4 regions of the Micromonospora arida genome follow, and region 4 is predicted to be linked to each of the others. Evidence: riboswitches for the same ligand, from Rfam matches in the RefSeq annotation. Region 4 holds a riboswitch; each other region holds the start of a gene.
The links. A riboswitch is a leader RNA that binds a small molecule or an ion and turns the genes downstream of it on or off. The one in region 4 is predicted to bind cyclic di-AMP.

Region 1 (5,195 bases), on a different contig from region 4:
GGTCGGCGAGTTGGACGCGCAGCACGTTGGTCATCGCCCACTCGGCGGACTTGGCGACGCTGTAGGCCGGGTGGATCGGGGAGCCGAACCAGGAGAGCACGGAGAGCACGTTGAGGACCGTTCCACCGCCGTTGCCGGCGATGACCGGCGCGAACGCCCGGATCGTCGACAGGGTGCCGATGTAGTGGGTCTCCAGCTCCAGCCGGATGAGGTCCAGGTCGCCGTCGAGGAGGTCGGTCCGGGTGTCGATGCCCGCGTTGTTGATCAGCAGGTTCACGCCGCCGGCCAGCTCGGCGGCGGCGGCCACCGAGGCGGGGTCGGTGATGTCGAGGCGGACCGGCGTCACGCCGGGTAGGTCGACGCTGTCGGGGTTGCGGGCGCCGGCGTAGACGGTGGCGCCCCGGGCGAGGAGTTCGGCGGCCAGGTGCCGGCCGAGGCCACGGTTGGCGCCGGTGACGAGGGCGGTGCTTCCAGCGATCTTCATGGCCGTCACGCTATCCGACCTGACTTCTGCCAAGCAAAGTCAGCTATGTCACGAGGGTGAGCCGACCGGATCGGGAATACGACCCGGATGCGGCCACAGCCGGACCGGTGACGACTCGTATCCTTTCCGCGAACCTCCGTGCGAGCCGAGATGGGAGACGGTGTGAGCAACCAGGCCGAAACGTTGGAATTCCAGGCCGAGGCGCGTCAGCTCCTCCAGTTGGTGGTCCACTCGATCTATTCGAACAAGGACGTCTTCCTGCGGGAACTCATCTCGAACGCGTCCGACGCACTGGACAAGCTCCGACTGGCCACCCTCGTCGACAAGGACCTCGTCGCCGACACCGACGACCTGCACGTCGCCTTGGAGATCGACCGCGACGCCCGCACCCTCACCGTGCGGGACAACGGCATCGGGATGACCCGCGACGAGGTCGTCCAGCTGATCGGCACGATCGCCAAGTCGGGCACCGCCGAGCTGCTGCGCCAACTGCGCGAGTCCGCCGACGCCCACGCCAAGCAGGACCTCATCGGCCAGTTCGGCGTCGGTTTCTACGCCGCGTTCATGGTCGCCGACCGGGTCACCCTGCTGACCCGCAAGGCCGGCGAGACCGGCGGCACCCGCTGGGAGTCCACCGGCGAGGGCACGTACTCGATCGAGGCGGTCGACGAGGCGCCGCAGGGCACCACGGTGACGCTGCACCTCAAGCCGGCCGACACCGAGGACAACCTGCACGACTACACCGCCGAGTGGACCGTCCGCGAGATCGTCAAGCGCTACTCCGACTTCATCGCCTGGCCGATTCGGATGAGCGTCGAACGCCCCGGCGCCGACGGTGAGGCCGCCACCCGCGAGGTGCAGACCCTCAACTCGATGAAGGCACTCTGGGCGCGGCCCCGAGACGAGGTCGACGCCGCCGAGTACAACGAGTTCTACAAGCACGTCAGCCACGACTGGGCCGACCCGCTCGAGGTCGTGCACATGAAGGGCGAGGGCACCTTCGAGTACGAGGCGCTGCTCTTCCTGCCCAGCCACGCCCCCCTGGACCTGTTCTCCCCGCAGGGCCGCCGTGGCGTCCAGCTCTACGTCAAGCGCGTCTTCATCATGGACGACTGCGAGGCGCTGGTCCCGACCTACCTGCGCTTCGTCAAGGGTGTGGTCGACGCGCACGACCTGTCGCTGAACATCTCCCGGGAGATCCTCCAGCAGGACCGGCAGATCCAGATCGTCCGCCGCCGCCTGGTCAAGAAGGTCCTCGCCACGGTCAAGGACCTCAAGGCCAACCACGCCGAGCGCTACCGCACCTTCTGGACCGAATTCGGCGCGGTGGTCAAGGAAGGGCTGATCGACGACACCGACAACCGGGACACCCTGCTGGACATCCTGTCGGTGGCCTCCACCAACGACCCGGCCGAGCCCACCGACCTGGCCGGCTACGTGTCGCGGATGAAGGACGGCCAGAGCGACATCTGGTACGCCACCGGCGAGTCCCGGGCCGCCATCGAGAACTCTCCGCACCTGGAGGCGTTCCGGGCCAAGGGGCACGAGGTGCTGCTCCTCACCGACCAGGTCGACGAGGTGTGGGTCGAGCGGGTCGGCACGTACGACGGTCGGCCACTGCGCTCGATCGCCAAGGGCGAGATCGACCTGGACACCGACGAGGAGAAGCAGCAGGCCGAGGCCGAGCGCGAGCAGCAGCGACAGGAGTTCGCCGGGCTGCTCGACTGGCTGGGGACCACCCTCACCGACAGCGTCCGGGAGGTTCGCCTCTCGTCCCGGCTCACCACCTCACCGGCCTGCGTCGTCGGCGACGCCCACGACCTCACCCCGACCTTGGAGAAGATGTACCGAGCGATGGGGCACGAGATCCCCACGACCAAGCGGATCCTGGAGATCAACCCCGGTCACCCGCTGGTGTCGGGGCTGCGCAAGGCCCACGAGCAGGGCAGCGACACCGCCGCCCTGACCGAGACCGCCGAGCTGCTCTACGGCCTGGCGGTGCTCGCCGAGGGCGGTGAGCTGACCGACCCGGCCCGCTTCACCCGGACGCTCGCCGACCGGCTGGCCCGCACGCTGTAGCCGTAGGGGGATCGCTCGCCCGCAGCTAACGTGACGCGTCCCGCACGAGAGGGTGGAGTCCGTCGGTGCTCAGGATGGTGCTGCGTACGTCAGCTGCTGTGGTGGCCGTCTGTACGGTGACCGCGTGCGGTACCTCACCGGCTCGTACAGCGGACCGGTCAGCGGGCGAAGCGATCCCCTCCGCGGCGCAGGCGACGGGCTCGGCCACAGCCACGAAGCCGCCCAACCCAGCAGTTCCGGCGACGGGCGGGCCGGGCTACTCCGCGGCGTTGTCCGCACGCCTGGTCGCCACGGACTCGGTGCCGCCAGGATTCACTGTGAAGATTGCGACAGTCATGTCGCCTGATTCTGGGGAGCAACGCTCAGACGCCTGCTCGGGCAGCATGACCCCGCTGTTGTCAGCGAGGCGGCTGACCGGGACTCCGTCAGCGATGGCCGCGGCCACCCTCAGCTATGACGCGGGCCCGGATGACCTGTGGGTGGGGACCGAAGTCCTCAGGACATACGCCGATGACGGTGCACGACGAGCAATGGCCGACCTGCGAACCTTGATCGGCCGTTGTCCCACCGTCGCGTCGTCCAGCCAGGGCGGCAGCCGTCGCTTCGCAGTGGCACCAGGGCCGCGGTTGGGAGATGACAGTCTTCGCGTCAGGTGCAGCGCGACGTACGGTGCTGACACGCTGGAATGCGACAGCGTCCTCGTCCGGATCGGAACCACTCTGGTGGTCATTCAGGAGGAGGGCAACAAACCCGGTGGTGACAGATTCCTGGACCAGCTCGCCGAAGCTGCGCTCCGCAGATATCAGGCGACCGCCTGAATCGAACTGTCAGGCCGGGCTGTGGCCGTGTTCGCCACGCCTGCTGTGCCGACCTGATCGGAAACGGTCCACGATGGTTACTGCACAGACGTCGATCGCCCGCAACCGCTGCGGGACCCGCCCCGCGTGCCCCGGTGAAGAAGTTCACAGGGGGTGGGCGACCGTCACCGACCGTGCCTAACGTCGGTCGGGTTCGCCATTGCGGACACCACGGCCGGCAACGCCAAATCCTGCCCCCGGTCGTCGGAACCCAGTCACCCGGGCAGGAGCGGGGGACCCACACGTTCCTCGGTGCATGTCACCTCGGGGTGAAGCCGCCACCGCGCGGCCGGGCTCCTCGGCCCGAACCCGACAGCTCACCTCGCCGGCGTGGAGGAAGCTCACATGACGTCTGTCTACACCCCCCGTCATCGACGGGTCACCACCCGCCGCCTCGCCGTCGGCACCCTTGCCGTTGGCGCGGTCACCGGCGCCGTCGCCCTCTTCGGGCCGGCCGCCCCGGCGCAGGCCGCCGTCAACTGGGACGCGATCGCCAAGTGCGAGTCCGGCGGCAACTGGAAGATCAACACTGGTAACGGGTACTACGGCGGGCTTCAGTTCTCGCAGAGCACCTGGGCCGGTTACGGCGGCAAGAAGTACGCCGCCCGCGCCGACCTGGCCAGCCGCGGCGAGCAGATCGCCATTGCCGAGAAGGTGCTCGACGGACAGGGCATCGGCGCGTGGCCGACCTGCGGCAAGAAGGGTGGCTCCGCGACCAAGCCCACCGCGAAGCCGTCGACCAGATCCACCGAGAAGTCGACGACGTCGACCGCGAAGCCCACCAAGCCGCAGGAGCGGTCGTCGCGTGGCGAGCAGCCGGCGACCCGTGACCACCAGCGCACCGCGCCGGTGGCGGGCGGCCAGACGTACCTGGTCAAGTCGGGCGACACCCTGTCCGAGATCGCTGCCGACCAGCGGGTGGCCGGCGGCTGGCAGGCCCTGTACGAGGACAACCGGCAGGTGGTCGGCGCAGACCCGGGTCTGATCTTTCCGGGTCAGCGGCTCAGCCTCTGACGGATGACACACGAACGCTCGGCCGGTGACCCGGCCGAGCGTTCGTGTGTGTCGTGCTGTCAGCCCGGGTGCCCGTACCTCGTGCGGGCCGCCGTCACGCCGCCGAGGCGGACGCCTTCGGCCCTCGATGCGACGCTGCCGGGCCGGCGTTCCAGCCCCAGCGGGAGGCTGGCACCGGGGACTCCCCGGGACGGCCCGCGCCCACGTCGTCACTGTCGTCGCCGTCGGTGGTCCTCCCGACCGAGTCGGGCGTGCTGCGGGACAGTCGCAGCGACTGCTCGGCGCCGTTGCGGGCCGCGCACGGCCAGGACTGCCCGGCGCACTGGAGGTTGCGGCACTGGTCCTCGTCGTCCGGCTCGTGTGCGCTCAGCACGTCGATCGCCAACTGCCACAGCAGCGGGTCGGTCACGTCGTGCGGACGCTCGGCGGTGCGACTCGGTCGGTTGCTGGTGTCGTCGGACATGGTGGGCCCCCCTCGTCAGGCTGTACCCCTCAAGGGTCACCCGTCAGCCGCCGGCTAAACCGCCGACCTGCTGTGATGTGTCTCTGATCGCAGCTCGGCCGTGGACGCCGCACGCTTATCGGTCAGTCCGGCAGAAGTGGCATCTCCACGCCCGGCTCCCGGCCGAGCAACACCGCCCGCGTGAGCGCCGCTGATCCGAACCGGTCGCGGACCGCGTCGACCGCAGCGTCCAGATGGGAGCCGGGGTCTGGCTGGAACGGCAGCTCAGGCTGGACCGGGTTGTCGTCGAGGTTGCCCA
Region 2 (5,195 bases), on a different contig from region 4:
GTACGTGATGCCTGTGAGTCATCACGATGACTCACAGGCATCACGACGCGTGGGTCAGTAGACCGACAGGTGTACGTGGTTGGTGTGGTCGCTGGACGGGTCGCCGCCCGCCCCGCTGTACGACTTCCACCCGCTGCTGGGCAGCCAGATCTGCCGGTACCAGATCACGTAGAGCACGGCGAGCCGGTCGGCGTTGCGGATGAAGTACGCGGCCAGGTTGTTGCCGTAGGTCTTGTCGCCGCCGGTGGCATCCCCGCCGAAGCCGCCCTTCTGCGCCGCGAAGTCGCAGGCCCGGCCCTTCGGGTGTTCGCCGGAGCCGCTGGGGCGGTGGCACGAGACGTACCGGGTGAACCCTGCGGCCTTGGCCTGGTTGAGCGCGTGCAGGGTGCGGGGGGTGATGCAGCCGCTGGCCGGGGTGGGGTCGTTGACGCTGCACGACTCGGAGGGCCAGGAGCCGTCGGAGTTGCGCGGCGCGGCCGTCGCGTTGGCGCTGGAGGTGCCCCGGTTGGAGCCGGTGTCGGCGGTGGTCTGCGGTTTGGGTGTGGTGGCGACGGTGAGGGCCCGTTCGGCCTGCTCCTTGCGCTTGGCCATCACCGCGACCTGCTTGCGCTGTTCGGTGATCTCGCCGTCCAGGGCGACCCGGGTGCGATTGGCCTTGTCCTTGCTGTTCAGCAGGTCGCGCAGCACCCGGTCCTCGTTGGCGGCCACCGCGTCCAGCGCGGCCGCCCGGTCCATGAAACCTTCCGGGGTGTTGCTGTTGAGCAGTGCCGACATCGCGCCGAGCCGGCCGGTGCGGTAGGCCACTTCGGCGATCTCGCCGACCTTGCCGTTGCGCTGCTCGATCTCGACCTCGATGGTCTTCATCTGTGTGGCGAGCTGCTTCTGCCGTTGCACGGAGGTGTCCAGGGCGCGCTTCGCGTCCAGGTAGCCCTTGCTGGCCGCCTCGAGTTGGGCCCGCAGCGCCGGGGTGCCGCCCTCCTCGTCGGAGTCGGGTGCGGCGGCCCGCAGGCCGGTCGGGGGAGCGGCCGAGGCGGTGCCGGCCGGAAGCGCGACGCCGAGGGCGAACATCGCGACGATCAGGGCCGCCAGTCGGGCGGCGGGTGGTCGTGCTGGTGCCACTGCGCATGTCCTTCCGTCAGCCGCCGACCGGGTTAGCTGACGGGTTCGGGACGGAAGATCCCTACCGCTGACGCGGATGCACCCCAGGAACATGGTTCCCCGGTTCGCCTGGTTGGGCGATTAGGCGGCGACCGCCACCGGCGCCGGGAGGGCGCCGCCTGGTGGAGGCCGGGACCGAGCCTACCGGTGCCAATGGGGCCGCTGCAGCCAATGTGACGGACGGTGCGTGCGTCGCCACGGAAAATTACCGCGAAAGTTGAGAAATGCTCCAAAAATCCCCGGTCACCATTCGATCGAGCCACACGCTCCGGAGGCGGCACCGGGCTCGATCTGCAACGTCGCGTGCTCGATGCGGAAGTCGTCGTGCAGGGCCGTACGCGCCGCGGTGAGCACCGCGCCGACCTCCGCGCCCGGTGCCATGGTCAGGTGGGCGGAGGCCACCTCCATGCCCGAGGTGAGCGTCCAGACGTGCAGGTCGTGCACCTCGACGACACCGGGGACGGCGGCGAGCCGGTCGTGCACGGCGGTCACCTGGAGGTGCTCCGGGGCGGCCTGCACCAGGATGCGGATGGCGGCGCGGGCCAGCCGCCAGGTGCGCGGCAGGATGAACACGCCGATGGCGACCGCGACCAGAGGGTCGGCCCACCACCAGTCGGTGACGGTGATGAGCAGCGCAGCGCCGATGACGCCGACCGAGCCGAGCAGGTCACCGAGCACCTCCAGGTAGGCACCCTGGAGGTTGATGCTCTCCCGGGCTCCGGCGCGCAGCAGCGCGAAGGCGGCGATGTTCGCGAGCAGGCCGAGTACGGCCACCACGAGCATCGGGCCGGCGACGACCTCATGCGGGTCACCGAAGCGGCGGATCGCCTCGACTACCACGTAGATCGCGACGCCGGAGAGCAGGACGGCGTTGGCCAGCGCGGCGAGCACCTCGAGCCGGTAGAGCCCGAAGGTGCGCTGCGGGTCGCCGGTGGCCCGCCGGGTCGCCGTGATGGCGGCGAGCGCCATCCCGATGCCGAGCACGTCGGTGAACATGTGCCCGGCGTCGGAGAGCAGGGCTAGCGAGCCGGTGTGCAGGGCGGCCACGGCCTCGACCACCATCAGGGTGGCGAGCAACCCGAAAGCCGCCCAGAGTCGACCTCGGTGCTGGTGTGCGGCATTGGCGACGGACCCATGGTGGTGGTCATGACCTGCGCCCACGAGAACCACCTTCCGCCGCTGGCCGGGACCCGGTCAAATGTATGCTCACATCGCTATGTGTGCAAGTGTGCGGGCAGGGCGTCCGCCGGCGGCAGTCCGCACACGTCAGCCGGTCGGGTCGATGGTGGTGAGCCGCTGGGTGGCCCGGGAGAGCGCCACGTACAGGGTGCGCACCCCGGCGCCCGGATCCGCCCGGATCTCGCTCGGGGCGACCAGCACCACCCCGTCGTACTCCATTCCCTTGGCCTCCAGGCTGGTCACCACCTGCAACCTGGGCGCGCCGAGCGCGCCCAGCCAACCGGCGACCTCGTCCCGGCGGGGGACCGGCGTGATCACCCCGACCGTGCCCTCCACCTCGGCCAGCAGACCGGCGGCGGCCTCCACGGTCGCGGTCTCCAACCCCGTCGCGGGCACCACCAGCTCCACCGGCTCGACCCCGGTGGAGCGAACGGCGGTCGGCAGCGGCAGGTCCGGGTAGAGCCGACGGATCTCCGCCGCCGCCACCGCGAAGATCTCCGCCGAGTTGCGGTAGTTGGTGGTGAGCGTGAAGTCGTGTCGCTTGCGCCGGCCCAACGCCTGGTCGCGGGCTCGGGTCAGCTCCTCCGGATCGCCGGTCCACGCGGTCTGCGCGGGGTCGCCCACAACGGTCCAGGAGGCCAGTCGGCCGCGTCGACCGATCATCCGCCACTGCATCGGCGAGACGTCCTGTGCCTCGTCCACCACCACGTGCGCGTACTCCCGGTAGTCCTCCGGACGCTCCCGGGCCGCCGCGCGGGCGGCCCGTTGCCGTTCACCGAGGGTGCTCAGCTCACGGACGCCGCCGGCGAGCTGGAACGGATCGCGTCGCGCGCGGGCCGGCTGCGCGGGCTTACCGAGCAGCGCGTCCAACTCATCCAGCAGCGCCACGTCGGCGATGGTCAGCCCGGCCGAGTCCAGGTTCCGGTACGCGGCGTTGAGCAGCCGGATCTCCGCCGAGGAGAGGATCCCCCCGGCGTACCGGCGCAGCCGGTCCGGCTCCGCCAACCAGCCGAGCACGTGCCGGGGGTGCAGCCGAGGCCACCACGCCTTGAGGAACTCCCGGAACTCCGACCGCTCGGCGATCTCCGCCTCGAAGGCCGGTTGCTCCGGCAGTCGGCCGCTGCTCAGCTCACGGGCCTGCGCCCAGAGCGCGGCGAACACCCCGTCGAAACCGGCCCGACGCACCTCGTTGCGTCGTGCGCCGCGTTGCAGCGCGCGGTCCCGGATCCGGTCCAGCGCGGCCCGGTCCAACCGCAGCAGCGTGCCCCGGTAGAGCAGCCGCAGCTCACCCGGGCCGCCCGGCACCGCGTCGCGGGCCGCCCGCTCCAGCACCCGGCGCATCCGCAGCGAGCCCTTCACCGCCGCCACCTCGGGCGGGTCGGGGCGGGTGGCGGTCATTCCCGGGAAGAGGGTGCCCAGCGAGTGCAGGGTCGCGGTGTCCTCACCGAGCGACGGCAGCACGGAGCCGATGTACTCGACGAAGACCGACGACGGGCCGACCACGAGGATGCCGCCGCCGGCGTAGCGGCTGCGGTCGGAGTACAGCAGGAACGCGGCCCGGTGCAGGGCGACAGCGGTCTTGCCGGTGCCGGGGCCGCCCGCGACGATCGTCACCCCGGAGCCGGGCGAGCGGATCGCCTCGTCCTGCTCCCGCTGGATGGTCGCCACGATGTCACGCATGCCCCGGCCGGTGGCCTTGGACAGGGTGGCCAGCAACGCGCCGTCACCGACGACGGTCATCCCCTCCGGGGCGGCCGTCGGGTCCAGCAGGTCGTCCTCGATCCGGGTGACCCGCTCGGCGCGGGACTGGATGGTGCGCCGCCGCACCACGTCCAGCGGCTGCGCAGGGGTGGCCTGGTAGAAGGCGGCGGCGGCCGGCGCGCGCCAGTCGACGACAAGCGTGACGGCGTTCTCGTCGCGGATCCCCAGTCGCCCGACGTGCAGCACCTGACGGTCGCGCAGGTCCAGGCGGCCGAAGACCAGCCCCTCGTGCTCGGCGTCCAGGGTGTGCCGCCGCTGCGCCGCGTGGAAGACCATCGCGTCGCGCTCGACCAGGGCGCCGTGCGTGCCCACCCGGGCCATCCGGTAGCCGTCACGCTCGGCGCGGACGGCCGACCGCCGCAGCTCGGCCAGTCGGGCGTACACCCGGTCGAGGTGTCGTTGCTCGACGGCGATCTCCTGCTCCAGGCCGGACTGGTCGGTCAACGCACGCTCCTTCAGAGGTCGCCGGCAGGCGGCGGGAACCGCGCGGGCCAACCGAGAAGAGTACGGCCCCGGAGCCGACCCGCCGCGCCCGAGGTGCGCGAACGTGCTCAGGCAGGCGTCTCGGCGGGCGACGCGCCACGGTGAGCCGGCGGCGATTCGGCGAGCACCCGCCGCACCACGCCGGTGAGCGCGGCGTTGACCTCGTCCGGACGTTCCATCATCAGCATGTGCCCGGCACCCGGGCAGACGGTCAGCTCGGTCGCCGGCAGAGCCGCCGCGATCGACTCGGCGCACGGCGGCGGGGTCAGCCGGTCCCGGTCGCCGACCAGGGCGGCGGCCGGCAGGTGGGCCAACGCGGTGAGGGTGTCCAGTCGGTGCTGGGTGCCGATGGAGGCGCGGAACCCGCCGATCGAGCGCAGCGAGGCCCGAGCCACCGCCGACGTCACCAGGCGGATGTCGGCCGGATCGCAGCGGTCACCGAAGAGCATCCACCGGATGCTCGGTTGCAGCGCTTTCAGCAGTGCCCGGGGCGCGCGCCACGAGCCACACCGCGCCAGCACGCCGGCGCCGGTCGTCTCGGCCAGCCGGATCAACCGGGCGATCCGCGGCGAGAGCCCGTAGACGGTGTGCGTGTGCCCCTCGGCGGTGGTCGA
Region 3 (5,195 bases), on a different contig from region 4:
GCCTCGGTGCGGCCCTGCCGGGTCGTCGTGGGCGTCGCCGTCGCGCCGTCCGACGCCGCGACGAGGAGGCTACGACCGTGCTGGTGACCCTGCCGAGCGCCGGGATCCCGGCATGACGAGCGTCGCCGCGACGTCGGCTGCCCGGCCCGCACCCGCCCCGCCCCGGCTGCCCTCGCTGACCGGGCTGCGTTGGATCGCCGCGCTGCTGGTCTTCGGCTTTCACGCCGGCACCATGCGGATCATCGCCGAGCCGGACTACAAGGCCGTCATCGACGCGTTGTTCACCCTCGGCCTCTCCGGGGTGCAGTTCTTCTTCATCCTCAGCGGTTTCGTGCTGGTCTGGTCGGCCCGCGAGGGGGACTCCCGGCTCACCTTCTGGCGGCGACGGATCGCCAAGATCTACCCGAACCACCTGGTGCTGTTCGCGGCGACGCTGGCGGTCGCCTGGTGGTTCGCCGACCCGGTCCTGCCGGCGGCGGCGTTGGAGAACCTGCTGTTGTTGCAGGCGTGGGACCCCCGGCCGGGCTGGTTCTACAGCATCAACACCGTCAGCTGGTCGCTGTCCTGCGAGTTCTTCTTCTACCTCTGTCTGCCGCTGGCGCTGCCACTGCTGCGCCGGGCCCGGCCGAAGCTGCTCTGGGCGCTGATCGTCGCGCTACCGCTGCTGATCCTCGCGCTCTGGCCGGCGCAGGAGTTGGTGCCGGAGGTGAGCCGCTGGTGGTTCACCCAGATCTTCCCGCCGGTGCGGTCGCTGGAGTTCTGGTTGGGCGCGGTGGCGGCCGAGTTGATGCGCCGGGGGCTCTGGCGCGGTCCCGGTCTGACAGTGGCCAGCGGGATCTTCCTGGTCACCTGGGTGGCGGCCGCGCAGTGGATCCGTGCCGAGCTGTGGACCACGCTGCTCGCGGTCGCGTACCTGTTGGTGATCACCGCGGCCGCGGACGCGGACGTGCGGGGTCGGCGCTCGCCGTGGCGGTCCCGGCCGGTGGTCTGGCTCGGTGAGGTCTCGTTCGCCTTCTACCTGGTGCACGTGCTGGTGATGACGAGCGTGCTGCGCTGGAGCGGCACCTGGGGGATCGGCTTCGCGGGCTGGCGTGGCCCGGCCGTGGTGCTCGGCTTCCTGGCGGCGAACCTGATCCTTGCCGGGCTGCTGCACCGCTTCGTCGAAACCCCGATGATGCGCCGGCTCGCGCCGCGCCGTGCGGCCCCTCCAGCGCCCCTCCCCCGACAACGCGCGGCCGGCGACGACGACGCACGAGACCCCGCGAGCAGCGCCCGCGGCGAGGTCGACGGACCTGCCGACGAGGTCGGTCGGTCCGACGGTCGATCAACGTACGTCGACCTGCGCTGACAACGTCCACCCTGGTCAACGGGGTCGGCGCGGCGTGATCCGACACGCCCGTGGTCGGTGCGCCCGGGTCGGCGCGACGGTAGCCTGGGGACGTGCTTCCGGTCGCGTTCACCTGTCCGCTGTGGTGGGTGGCGCGCTGGGCGACTCGGGTGCTGACCAGCCTCGCCGTCGTCGCGGCCCTGGCGCTCGGCGCAGGCCCGGCCACGGCCGCCACGCCAACACCCGGCCCGGTGCCGACGTCGAGCGCGGTGCCGGCCTCGGTCGCCGTCGGGTCTCTGGCGGTCTCCTACCGGCACTCCGAGGCGCACAGTGCGGCCCGCCCGGCCCCGGCGATTCCGCCGGAGGCCGCCGAGGGGTCGGTCCCGACATGGTCGGTCGACACGCTGATGGCGTTCCCCGGCGATCAAGGCACCATCGCGGCCGGCGTGCTGCCGGCCCGCACGGCCGAATCCGACCGGCTGTCCCTCGTCGACGCAGCTGGCGGTCGGGCTTCCCGGGCCCCACCCGGGCGCTGAGCCACCGGGACGACCGTCCCGGCACCGCGCCCTGTCGACCCACCCGCTCCCTGACCCGCCGCCCCTTGGCCCGCCATGGCCCGCCGGTCGGCGCGGCTCCCCATCGCACTGCTCTCTCCCCGAGGTGCCGACCATGGAGACCGTCGTCTTCTACCAGTTCGTGACCGAGGTGCCGCAAGCCGCCGCCATCTGGTCGACGCTGTTCCTGCTGACCCTGGGCCTGCTCGCCGTGCTGGCCGCCCGCCCCGAACGGGACCGGCCCACGGACGACCCGCTCCCGGCCGGGCCCACTCCTCGGGAGGTGGCCGCCGCCGAGGCCGTCGACCTGCGCCGCTACGCCGAGGAGGTGGCCGTCGCCGCGGCCGGCGCGGCCACCACCGCCAAACGCTGGCGTGCCGCCTGGCTGACTGCTCAGGAGCAGCTGGAGCAGGCATGGATCGGGTACGACGAGGCGGATGCCGTCGCGCGTCGCTTCGCTGGGGCCGGGGCGCTGCCCACCCCGCAGACCCCGCACACCCCCGCCGAGTACGCCGCCCGGGAACGCTATCTGCACCGGGCGGCGATGGCGGCGTACTGGCGGGGCGACCTGACCATGGCGCAGCTCGGCGACGTGTTCGGGCACCGGCGCGGCTGGGATCCCCGGCGACACCCGGTTGAACAGGAGGTGCTGATCAGCCGGGTGGTCCGGGATGCGCGGCTGGCCGACTACCAGGTGGCCGCCGACCGTGAGCGGGCCGCCTGGCGCGACGCGGAGTTGGCCGCCGAGTCGGCTCGTGCCCTCGCCGAGGAGGCGTACGCGGCGGCGGCCCGGCTCCGCCCGACCCTGGTGCCGGCGCGCCGCACGGTGGCCGGAGCGTTGCGTCCCGCCGTCGTGGCACGGTGGCGCCCGGCCCGGGTGGGTTGAGCCCAATCCGTGATGTGAGGCCGGTCACCCAATTGCGAAATCGGACGTCCGACGCGATCGGCAGGATTGTTCCCGCGATTGTGGCCGCGTTTTTTGCGGCCTGTCCGGTTGTCGCCCGCAGGCGTCGCCGTAACCGGTTGTCCCATCGAGTCACATCATCGGCAATACGCGCAGAAATTGTCGCGCCGATTGGGGTTTACGCAGGTGAACCTGGCTTGGCAGGGCGTTGAGACGCCAGTAGTGTCGTCCCGTCCGGTGCGGTAACCGATCGCAAGACGCGACGCCGCGCCGACCCGCTTAATCGTGATCAACGAACCGGGGACCCACCAGTAAGTCCGGGGTGAATCCGCGAGCCACGGCCCGCGGTAGGGCGTCTTCCCGCCCGAATCCGTCAGCTAACCCGGTAGGCGGTGTCGGAAGGAGTCCCATCCTCGTGCAGCACCTTTCCACCCCTCGGCTGTTCCCTCGCCTCCACGGCGCGGCGGTGCACCCGCTCAATCGTCGCGTGACGGTGAGCTGACCCCCCGGGTCATCGCCTTCCCCGCCCGGCCGCGCCGGGCGTTCCCCTGAGCGGTTCACCATCCGCGGACCACGGTCCGCGCGCTGGCGCCTGCCCGGATACCGGTCCGGCCCCGGTGTGCCGCTCACCCCCCGATCCGTGGAGGACCCCGTGAAGCACACCCTGCAGCGTCAGCTCCGCCGCCTCGCCACCCAGCGCCCGTACCAGATCGTCGTCGCCTCCGCCGCGGCCCTCGCGATCGCCACCACCACCGGCGCCCTGCTCACCACTGCCGACGACGCCCCGGCCGGCCAGCGCACCGCGACAACGGTCGCCGAGATGCGCAGCGACGTCGCCGCCTCCCGCGGCGAGGCGCGGGACGCGTCCCCCTCCGCCAGCGCCGCGCCGACCACGGCCGCCCCGGCCACCAGCGCCGCCTCGCCCGCCGCCAAGGCCAAGAGCAACCCCGACCTCACCCGTAAGCCGACGCCGCCGAAGCCCCCCGCGACGAAGGTGCTCGACTACGACTACGAGGCGCAGAACACCTACTACAACTGCGGCCCGGCGGCCACCCGCAACGCGCTCAGCGCCGCCGGGATCGACCGCACCCAGAGTGAGCTCGGCGCCGAGCTGGGCACCACCGAGATGGGCACCAACTCGGCCCTGGACACCACCCGGGTGCTCAACGCCGAGGTGAAGGGCTCCCCGTACCGGACCCGGATGTTCGCCGGCGCGCCCAGCCCGGCCCAGATGGACCAGCTCCAGGCCGACGTCGTCAAGGCCATCACCGACGGCCGTGGCGTGGTCGCCAACGTCGTCGGCGACGCCACCGACACTGCCGGCGGCTGGCACTCCTACGGTGGCGGTCACTACATCGCCGTCGTGGGTTACAAGGACAACGGCCGCACCGTGCGGATCGCCGACTCGGCGAACCCGGCCGACGCGTCGTACTGGATCACCACGATCAACCTGGCCAACTGGATCGCCAGCCGGGGCTACTCCGCCTGACCCAGGCAACGCTGGACCGCCGCGGGCGCCGTCCCCTACAAGGGGCCGGCGCCCGCGGCGTTTGTCCACGCGGTCCGTCATCGACGGCTCTCGTACCCGACCGTGAACCGTGGGAGACTGCGGCCGTGGTGGAGAAGACGGGTGGTGACGCCGGCCGCAGGCCGGTCCTGCTGCTGCTGCACGGCATGGGAGCGACCGGGGACGTGTGGTTGTCCTGGGCGCCCTACCTTGAGCAGCACTGGCCCGGGCGGTGGCTGGCACCGGACCTCGCCGGCCACGGCTGGGCGTCGCCGCTGCCGTCGTACTCCTTCGCGGGCTTCGCCCAGCAGATCGCGCAGGCCCTCGCCCCCGACGACCGGCTGGTCGTGCTCGGGCACTCGCTGGGTGGGGTGGTCGGCCTGGCGCTGGCCGCCCGCGACGCCGGGACGCCGGTGGACGCGGTGGTCGGGCTGGGCATCAAGGCACTCTGGTCACCCGCCGAGCTGACCCGTGCCGCCGAGGTCGCCGCCCGACCGGTGAGCTGGTTCGCCAGCCGCACCGAGGCGGCTCGCCGCTACCTGCGGGTCTCCGGGCTGGTCGGCCTGGTCTCGCCGGACCACCCGGTGGTGGACGCCGGGCTGCGCCAGGTCGACGGTCGGTGGCGCCTCGCCATGGACCCGACCGCCTTCGCCGTCGGCGAGCCCGACCTGGCCGCGCTGCTGGCGGCGACCGACGTGCCGGTGGTGCTGGCGCGCGGGGAGGACGATCCGATGGTCACCGACGAACAGCTCAAGGAGTACGGCGTACCGGTCGCCACGCTGCCCGGTCTCGGGCACAACGCGCACGTGGAGGACCCGTCGGCGGTGCTGGCGCTGCTCGACCCGTACCGCTGAGCGGTTACGCCGGTGTGGACGCGGTCAGTGCCTCAGCCGGTGCCAGCTC
Region 4 (5,195 bases):
GCGAGCCGACCCGGGCGTACGCCGAGCTGCTCGCCGGCAACCGGCGCTTCGTCGACGGCGCTCCCCGCCACCCGAACCAGGACGCCGGGCACCGGGCTGCCGTCGCCGACGGGCAACACCCGTTCGCGGTGATCGTCGGCTGCTCCGACTCGCGACTGGCCGCCGAGATCATCTTTGACCGGGGCCTGGGCGACCTGTTCGTGGTTCGCACCGCCGGGCACACCGCCGGCCCCGAGGTGCTCGGCAGCGTCGAATACGCGGTGACCGTCCTCGGTACCCCGCTGGTGGTGGTGCTCGGCCACGACTCGTGCGGTGCGGTGCAGGCCGCCCGGGAGTCCGCCGCGACCGGTACCGCGCCGAGTGGCCATCTGCGCGCGGTGGTCGACGCCGTGCTGCCCAGCCTGCGCCGAGCCGCGTCCGAGGGCGTGGACGACATCGACGGCATCGTCGACATCCACATCGCCCAGACCGTCGAGACGTTGCTCGGGCAGTCGCCCGTGCTGGCCGACTCGGTGGCGCGGGGGCGGTGCGCGGTGGTGGGGGTGTCCTACCGGCTGGCCGCCGGAGCGGTGCGCCCGGTGGCCGCCGTACCGGCCGACCTCGCGACGTTGGAGACCCCGGCCGGATCGCCCGAGTCGACCGACCCGGCCGCGGCTGCCGCAGTCTGACGCGACGAGGGCCGCTCCGCGTCACGCGGAACGGCCCTCGACGGGGATCGTGCGGGTCAGAGCAGCGACATGTGGACGTGGTCGGTGTGGTTCGACGGCCCGCTGTACGAACTCCAGCCGGTGGCCGGGAACCAGATCTGCCGGTTCCAGATCACGTAGTAGATGCCGAGCCGGTCGGCGTTACGGATGAGGAATGCGGCGACGTTGTTGCCGTACGTCCGGGTGTCGTTGTTGTGCCACGGGGAGAACCCGCTCTTCTGTAGCGACCAGTCGCAGGCGCGGCCCTTCGGGTGCTCCCACGGCCCGCCGGGGCGGTAGCAGCCGACGAACCGGTTGAAGCCGGCCGCCTTGACCTCCTTGTACGCGTGCAGCGTGCGCGGCGTGATGCAGCCGGACGTGGTGGGGTCGTTCTCGCTGCACGACTGGGGCTTCCAGTCACCGTCGGCCGTGCGACCCGGGCCGATCTTCGCGACCTTGGAGGTGGCATCCACCAGGCCGCCGGTGAAACCCTTGCCGCCGACGAGGGAGAGCGCCTTGTCGGCCTCGCTCTTGCGCTTGGCCATCAGGGCGGTCTGCTTCTGCTGCTCGCGGACCTCGGTGTCGAGGGCCAGCTTGGCCTGCTCGGCGCGGGCCTTCACCTCGTTGACCTCGGAGAGCTTCTTCTCGTTGACCATGTTCATCTCGTCGAGCATCCCGGCGCGTTGGACGAACGAGTCGGGCGCGTCGCTCTCCAGCAGCATCGCGACCGCGCCGATCCGGCCGGTCCGGTACGCCTGGGCGGCGATCTGCCCGACCTGCGGGGCCAACGCGTCCAGGTCGGCCTTGGCCCGGTTGACCTCCGCTGCCAACTCGTCCTGCCGCTTCTTGGATTTGTCCAGCTTGGACTTCGCGGCGGAGTAGTCGCGGTTGGCCTGCTCGATGACGTCGTTGAGCAGCTTGGGCTCGCCGTCCTCCTCGTGCCCGGACGGTGTGGGGGTCGTCGGGGCGGCGTGCGCTGGGAGCGGCCCGGCGAGCACGGTCAGTGCGGCGATCACGGCCACCACGGGTGTCATCCAGCGGCGTAGGGGTGCCGTCACAATGTTCCCTTCCGTCGACCGCCGACCGGGTTAGCTGACGGGTTCGGGGCGGAAGTGGCCCCTACCGCTGATGCGGATTCACCCCAGGTACCTGGGTCCCCGGCTCGCCGGTTGGCGATTGGGCGGTGGCACCGCAGGCGCCGCTTCGCGCCTTCATCGGTAACCGGCAGCGAGGTTACCCGAGAGTCGGCCGGGTGAGCTACGCCTGGCTGCCGACCAAAAGCGTCATTTCGCCATAGCGTTGAGTGACCAGTGACGCGGTTCTCAGGGTGGATGCCCGATCTGGTCACGCTGAGGAGTGTCACCATGCCGTATCCGTGCTCCTGTTCGACTTCGGCCACCGGTCGGTGGCCTGGGATGGGGGTGCGGTCCGCGTCCGGTCCGGCTCGTCGGAGCCGGTCGTTCGCGGTGAGCTGAGTGCGGCCAGTGCCTCGCTGCGGTCCGGCTGCGGCCGGGGCGCGGGAGCGTCGGTGGACGCCGTGGCAGCGGTGCGCCCGGCGGCGGTCACCACTGCGGCCAGCCCGGTGGTCAGCGGCACGGCGGCGATCAGACCGAGGGTGGCGACCGCGCTGCGGACGATCTCCTGCGCGAGGAACTCACTGGTGAGGATCTGCCCGATCGGCCGCGAGTCGGCGGTGAGCAGGAGCAGCAGGGGCAGTGACGCGCCCGCGTACGCCAGCACGATGGTGTTGACAGTGGAGGCGATGTGCGCGCGGCCGACCCGGGTGGCCGCCCGGTACAGCTGCAACCGGGTCAGCCCCGGGTTGGCGTTCGCCAGTTCGGTGACGGTGGCCGCCTGGGTGACCGTCACGTCGTCGAGCACCCCGAGCGATCCGATGATGATCCCGGCGAGCAGCAGACCGTGCAGGTCCACGTCGCCCTGGAACATCGACAGGGTGGTGGCGTCCTCGCTGCCGAAGCCGGTGAGGTGGGTCGCGGCCGTGGCGACGGTGGCGAGCACGCCGGTCAGCACCAGGCTGCCCAGGGTGCCGAGCACCGCGACCGAGGTCTGTGCGGTGACCCCGTGGGTCAGATAGAGCACCACGAACATGATCAGGGCCGCGCCGACCACCGCCACCAGCAGCGGTGACCTGCCGGCGCTGATGCCCGGCAGCACGAAGGTGAGCAGGATGGCGAAGCTGGCGGCCAGCCCGGCGAGCGCCGCCAGACCTCGCCACCGACCGAACGCGACGATCGCGGCCGCGAAGATCACCGCCAGCCACACCATCGGGGTGCCGCGTTGGTGCTCGGCGATGTTCCAGTTGCTGGTGGTGGGATCGGTCGGGTCGGCCAGCTCGACCAGGATGACCTCGTCGCCGACCTCGACCCGGGGTGCGCCGGGTCCGTCGGGCACCGGAGTCCGTACCTGCTGGCCGGCGGTCGGCCCGTCGTCCACCCGGACGTCGACAGTGCCGCACCGCCCGTCGCCGACCCTCGGTGTGCCCTCGGGAACCGACGGCACCGACGGGCACGGCTCGCTCACCACCCGGGTGACAGTGCCGGAGTGGCGCGGCACGTCCGCACCACCGTCGGTCTGCGGTGACCCGCCGCGCGGCCAGAGCAGCGCCGCGGCCAGCACTGTGGCGACGAAGAGGGGTACCACCGTCACGACGAGGATCCGTCGCACCCGTGGTGGGGCGGACGGAGCGGGGTGAGTGTGGCCGGAACCCAAAGCGAGACTCCCAACGGTCCGGTGCGGGATACGGGTCAGCGGGCCGGGCGGTTCACCGTTGCGGTGGAAACGCGGCGGACGGCGGGGCGGATCGCTGCCTGACGACCGCTTGATCACGGACGGTCAGTGCTCGGCCCGGTCGGCCGGGGGCGACGCCACGACGTAGCGGCACCGGTGCCCGACTGTGCAGCGGCATTCGGAGGGCCATCGTGGGAGATGCTAGCCAGCCCACCCGGGGGTTGCAGGTCGTGGCGGAGTGTCGGGCGGCCGAACCACTCGCGCGGCGGTCTCCGGGACGGCATGTTGGAGCCATGCCCGCTTCGTCACCGCCCGATCCAGACCGATCGCGACGCGCCGAACCCATGCCGCACGACAAGCACGCCGGGCATGACAAGCACGCCGGGCACGACAAGCACGCCGGGCACGATCCGGCGATGTTCCGTCGCCGGTTCTGGGTCTGCCTGGTGTTGACCATCCCGGTGGTGCTGACGAGTCGTCTCGTGTCGGATCAGCTGGGCCTGGCCGGGGACGGCGGCGTTGCCGGTCAGGCCTGGGTGGGGCCGGTGCTCGGCTCGGTGGTGTTCTGGTGGGGTGGGTGGCCGTTCCTGGTCGGTGCGGTTCGGGAGGTGCGGGACCGGGCGCCCGGGATGATGCTGCTGATCGCGATGGCGATCACCGTCGCGTACGCCGCGTCCCTGGCGACCAGCGTCGGCGCCTTCGACCTGGACTTCTGGTGGGAGTTGGCCGCGCTGGTCACCATCATGCTGCTCGGGCACTGGCAGGAGATGAAGGCCATCGGGCAGGCCAGGGGAGCACTGGCGGCGCTGGCCGCGCTGTTGCCGGACAAGGCCGAACGGGTGGCGGCGGACGGGCGGGTCGAGGCGGTGCCGGTGACCGGTCTGCGGATCGGCGACGTGGTGCTGGTCCGGCCGGGGGGTCGGGTGCCGGCGGACGGCCGGGTCGTCGAGGGCGGCGCCGAGCTGGACGAGTCGATGATCACCGGGGAGTCGCGCCCGGTCGCCCGGTCGACGGGTGACCGGGTGGTGGCCGGCACCGTCGCCACCGACTCGGCGATCCGGGTGCGCGTCGAGGCGTTGGGTGAGCAGACCGCCCTCGCCGGCATCCAGCGGATGGTCGCGCAGGCCCAGGCTTCCGGTGGCCGGGCCCAACTGTTGGCCGACCGGTTCGCCGCCGCGCTGTTCTACCTGGCCACCGGCACTGCCGTGCTGACCGTGCTGGTCTGGACCGCGCTCGGTCAGCCGGACGAGGCGGTGGTCCGTGCGGTCACGGTCCTGGTGATCGCCTGCCCGCATGCGCTGGGTCTCGCCATCCCGCTGGTCGTCGCGCTCTCCACCGCGCTCGCCGCACGGTCCGGGATCCTGGTCAAGGACCGGTTGGCCCTCGAGCGGATGCGGACCGTCGGCGCGGTGCTCTTCGACAAGACCGGCACGCTGACCCGGGGCGAGCACGGGGTGACCGACCTGGTGACGGCGTCCGGCGTCGAGCGGGACGAGGTGCTGCGGCTCGCGGCCGGTGTCGAGTCGGACAGCGAACATCCGTTGGCCCGGGCGATCGTGGCGGCGGCCGGGCGCGCCGGTCCGGCCCGGGCTGCCGGGTTCCGGTCGCTGCCGGGCCGCGGTGTGAAAGCGACAATCGACGGTAGGGAGTACGCGGTGGGCGGGCCGGCGCTGCTGCGGGAGCTGGGCCTTCCGCTCCCGGCGGAGCTGGAGGCCGCGACCGGGCGGTGGTCGGCGCGGGGTGCCGCAGTGTTGCACCTGG

Region 1: it holds a riboswitch for cyclic di-AMP, as region 4 does, so the genes downstream of both, ACFYP0_RS16570 (transglycosylase family protein) here and ACFYP0_RS09605 (coiled-coil domain-containing protein) in region 4, are expected to answer to the same signal.
Region 2: it holds a riboswitch for cyclic di-AMP, as region 4 does, so the genes downstream of both, ACFYP0_RS13140 (coiled-coil domain-containing protein) here and ACFYP0_RS09605 (coiled-coil domain-containing protein) in region 4, are expected to answer to the same signal.
Region 3: it holds a riboswitch for cyclic di-AMP, as region 4 does, so the genes downstream of both, ACFYP0_RS18510 (C39 family peptidase) here and ACFYP0_RS09605 (coiled-coil domain-containing protein) in region 4, are expected to answer to the same signal.

What each region holds. Positions count from the first base shown of each region.
Region 1 is NZ_JBIALC010000004.1:521,670-526,864, forward strand. Features, by position in the region: gene ACFYP0_RS16560 (SDR family oxidoreductase) at 1-484, opposite strand, end outside; gene htpG (molecular chaperone HtpG) at 635-2,563, shown strand; cyclic di-AMP (ydaO/yuaA leader) riboswitch at 3,593-3,765, shown strand; gene ACFYP0_RS16570 (transglycosylase family protein) at 3,766-4,434, shown strand; gene ACFYP0_RS16575 (hypothetical protein) at 4,529-4,897, opposite strand; gene dinB (DNA polymerase IV) at 5,020-5,195, opposite strand, start outside.
Region 2 is NZ_JBIALC010000003.1:418,904-424,098, reverse strand. Features, by position in the region: gene ACFYP0_RS13140 (coiled-coil domain-containing protein) at 55-1,119, opposite strand; cyclic di-AMP (ydaO/yuaA leader) riboswitch at 1,125-1,256, opposite strand; gene ACFYP0_RS13135 (cation diffusion facilitator family transporter) at 1,402-2,319, opposite strand; gene ACFYP0_RS13130 (HelD family protein) at 2,425-4,542, opposite strand; gene ACFYP0_RS13125 (alpha/beta fold hydrolase) at 4,650-5,195, opposite strand, start outside.
Region 3 is NZ_JBIALC010000005.1:371,160-376,354, reverse strand. Features, by position in the region: gene ACFYP0_RS18525 (acyltransferase family protein) at 113-1,348, shown strand; gene ACFYP0_RS18520 (hypothetical protein) at 1,441-1,863, shown strand; gene ACFYP0_RS18515 (hypothetical protein) at 1,997-2,767, shown strand; cyclic di-AMP (ydaO/yuaA leader) riboswitch at 3,052-3,192, shown strand; gene ACFYP0_RS18510 (C39 family peptidase) at 3,426-4,274, shown strand; gene ACFYP0_RS18505 (alpha/beta fold hydrolase) at 4,400-5,146, shown strand; gene ACFYP0_RS18500 (CDP-glycerol glycerophosphotransferase family protein) at 5,151-5,195, opposite strand, start outside.
Region 4 is NZ_JBIALC010000002.1:630,955-636,149, reverse strand. Features, by position in the region: gene ACFYP0_RS09610 (carbonic anhydrase) at 1-668, shown strand, start outside; gene ACFYP0_RS09605 (coiled-coil domain-containing protein) at 725-1,744, opposite strand; cyclic di-AMP (ydaO/yuaA leader) riboswitch at 1,749-1,879, opposite strand; gene ACFYP0_RS09600 (YibE/F family protein) at 2,046-3,416, opposite strand; gene ACFYP0_RS09595 (heavy metal translocating P-type ATPase) at 3,779-5,195, shown strand, end outside.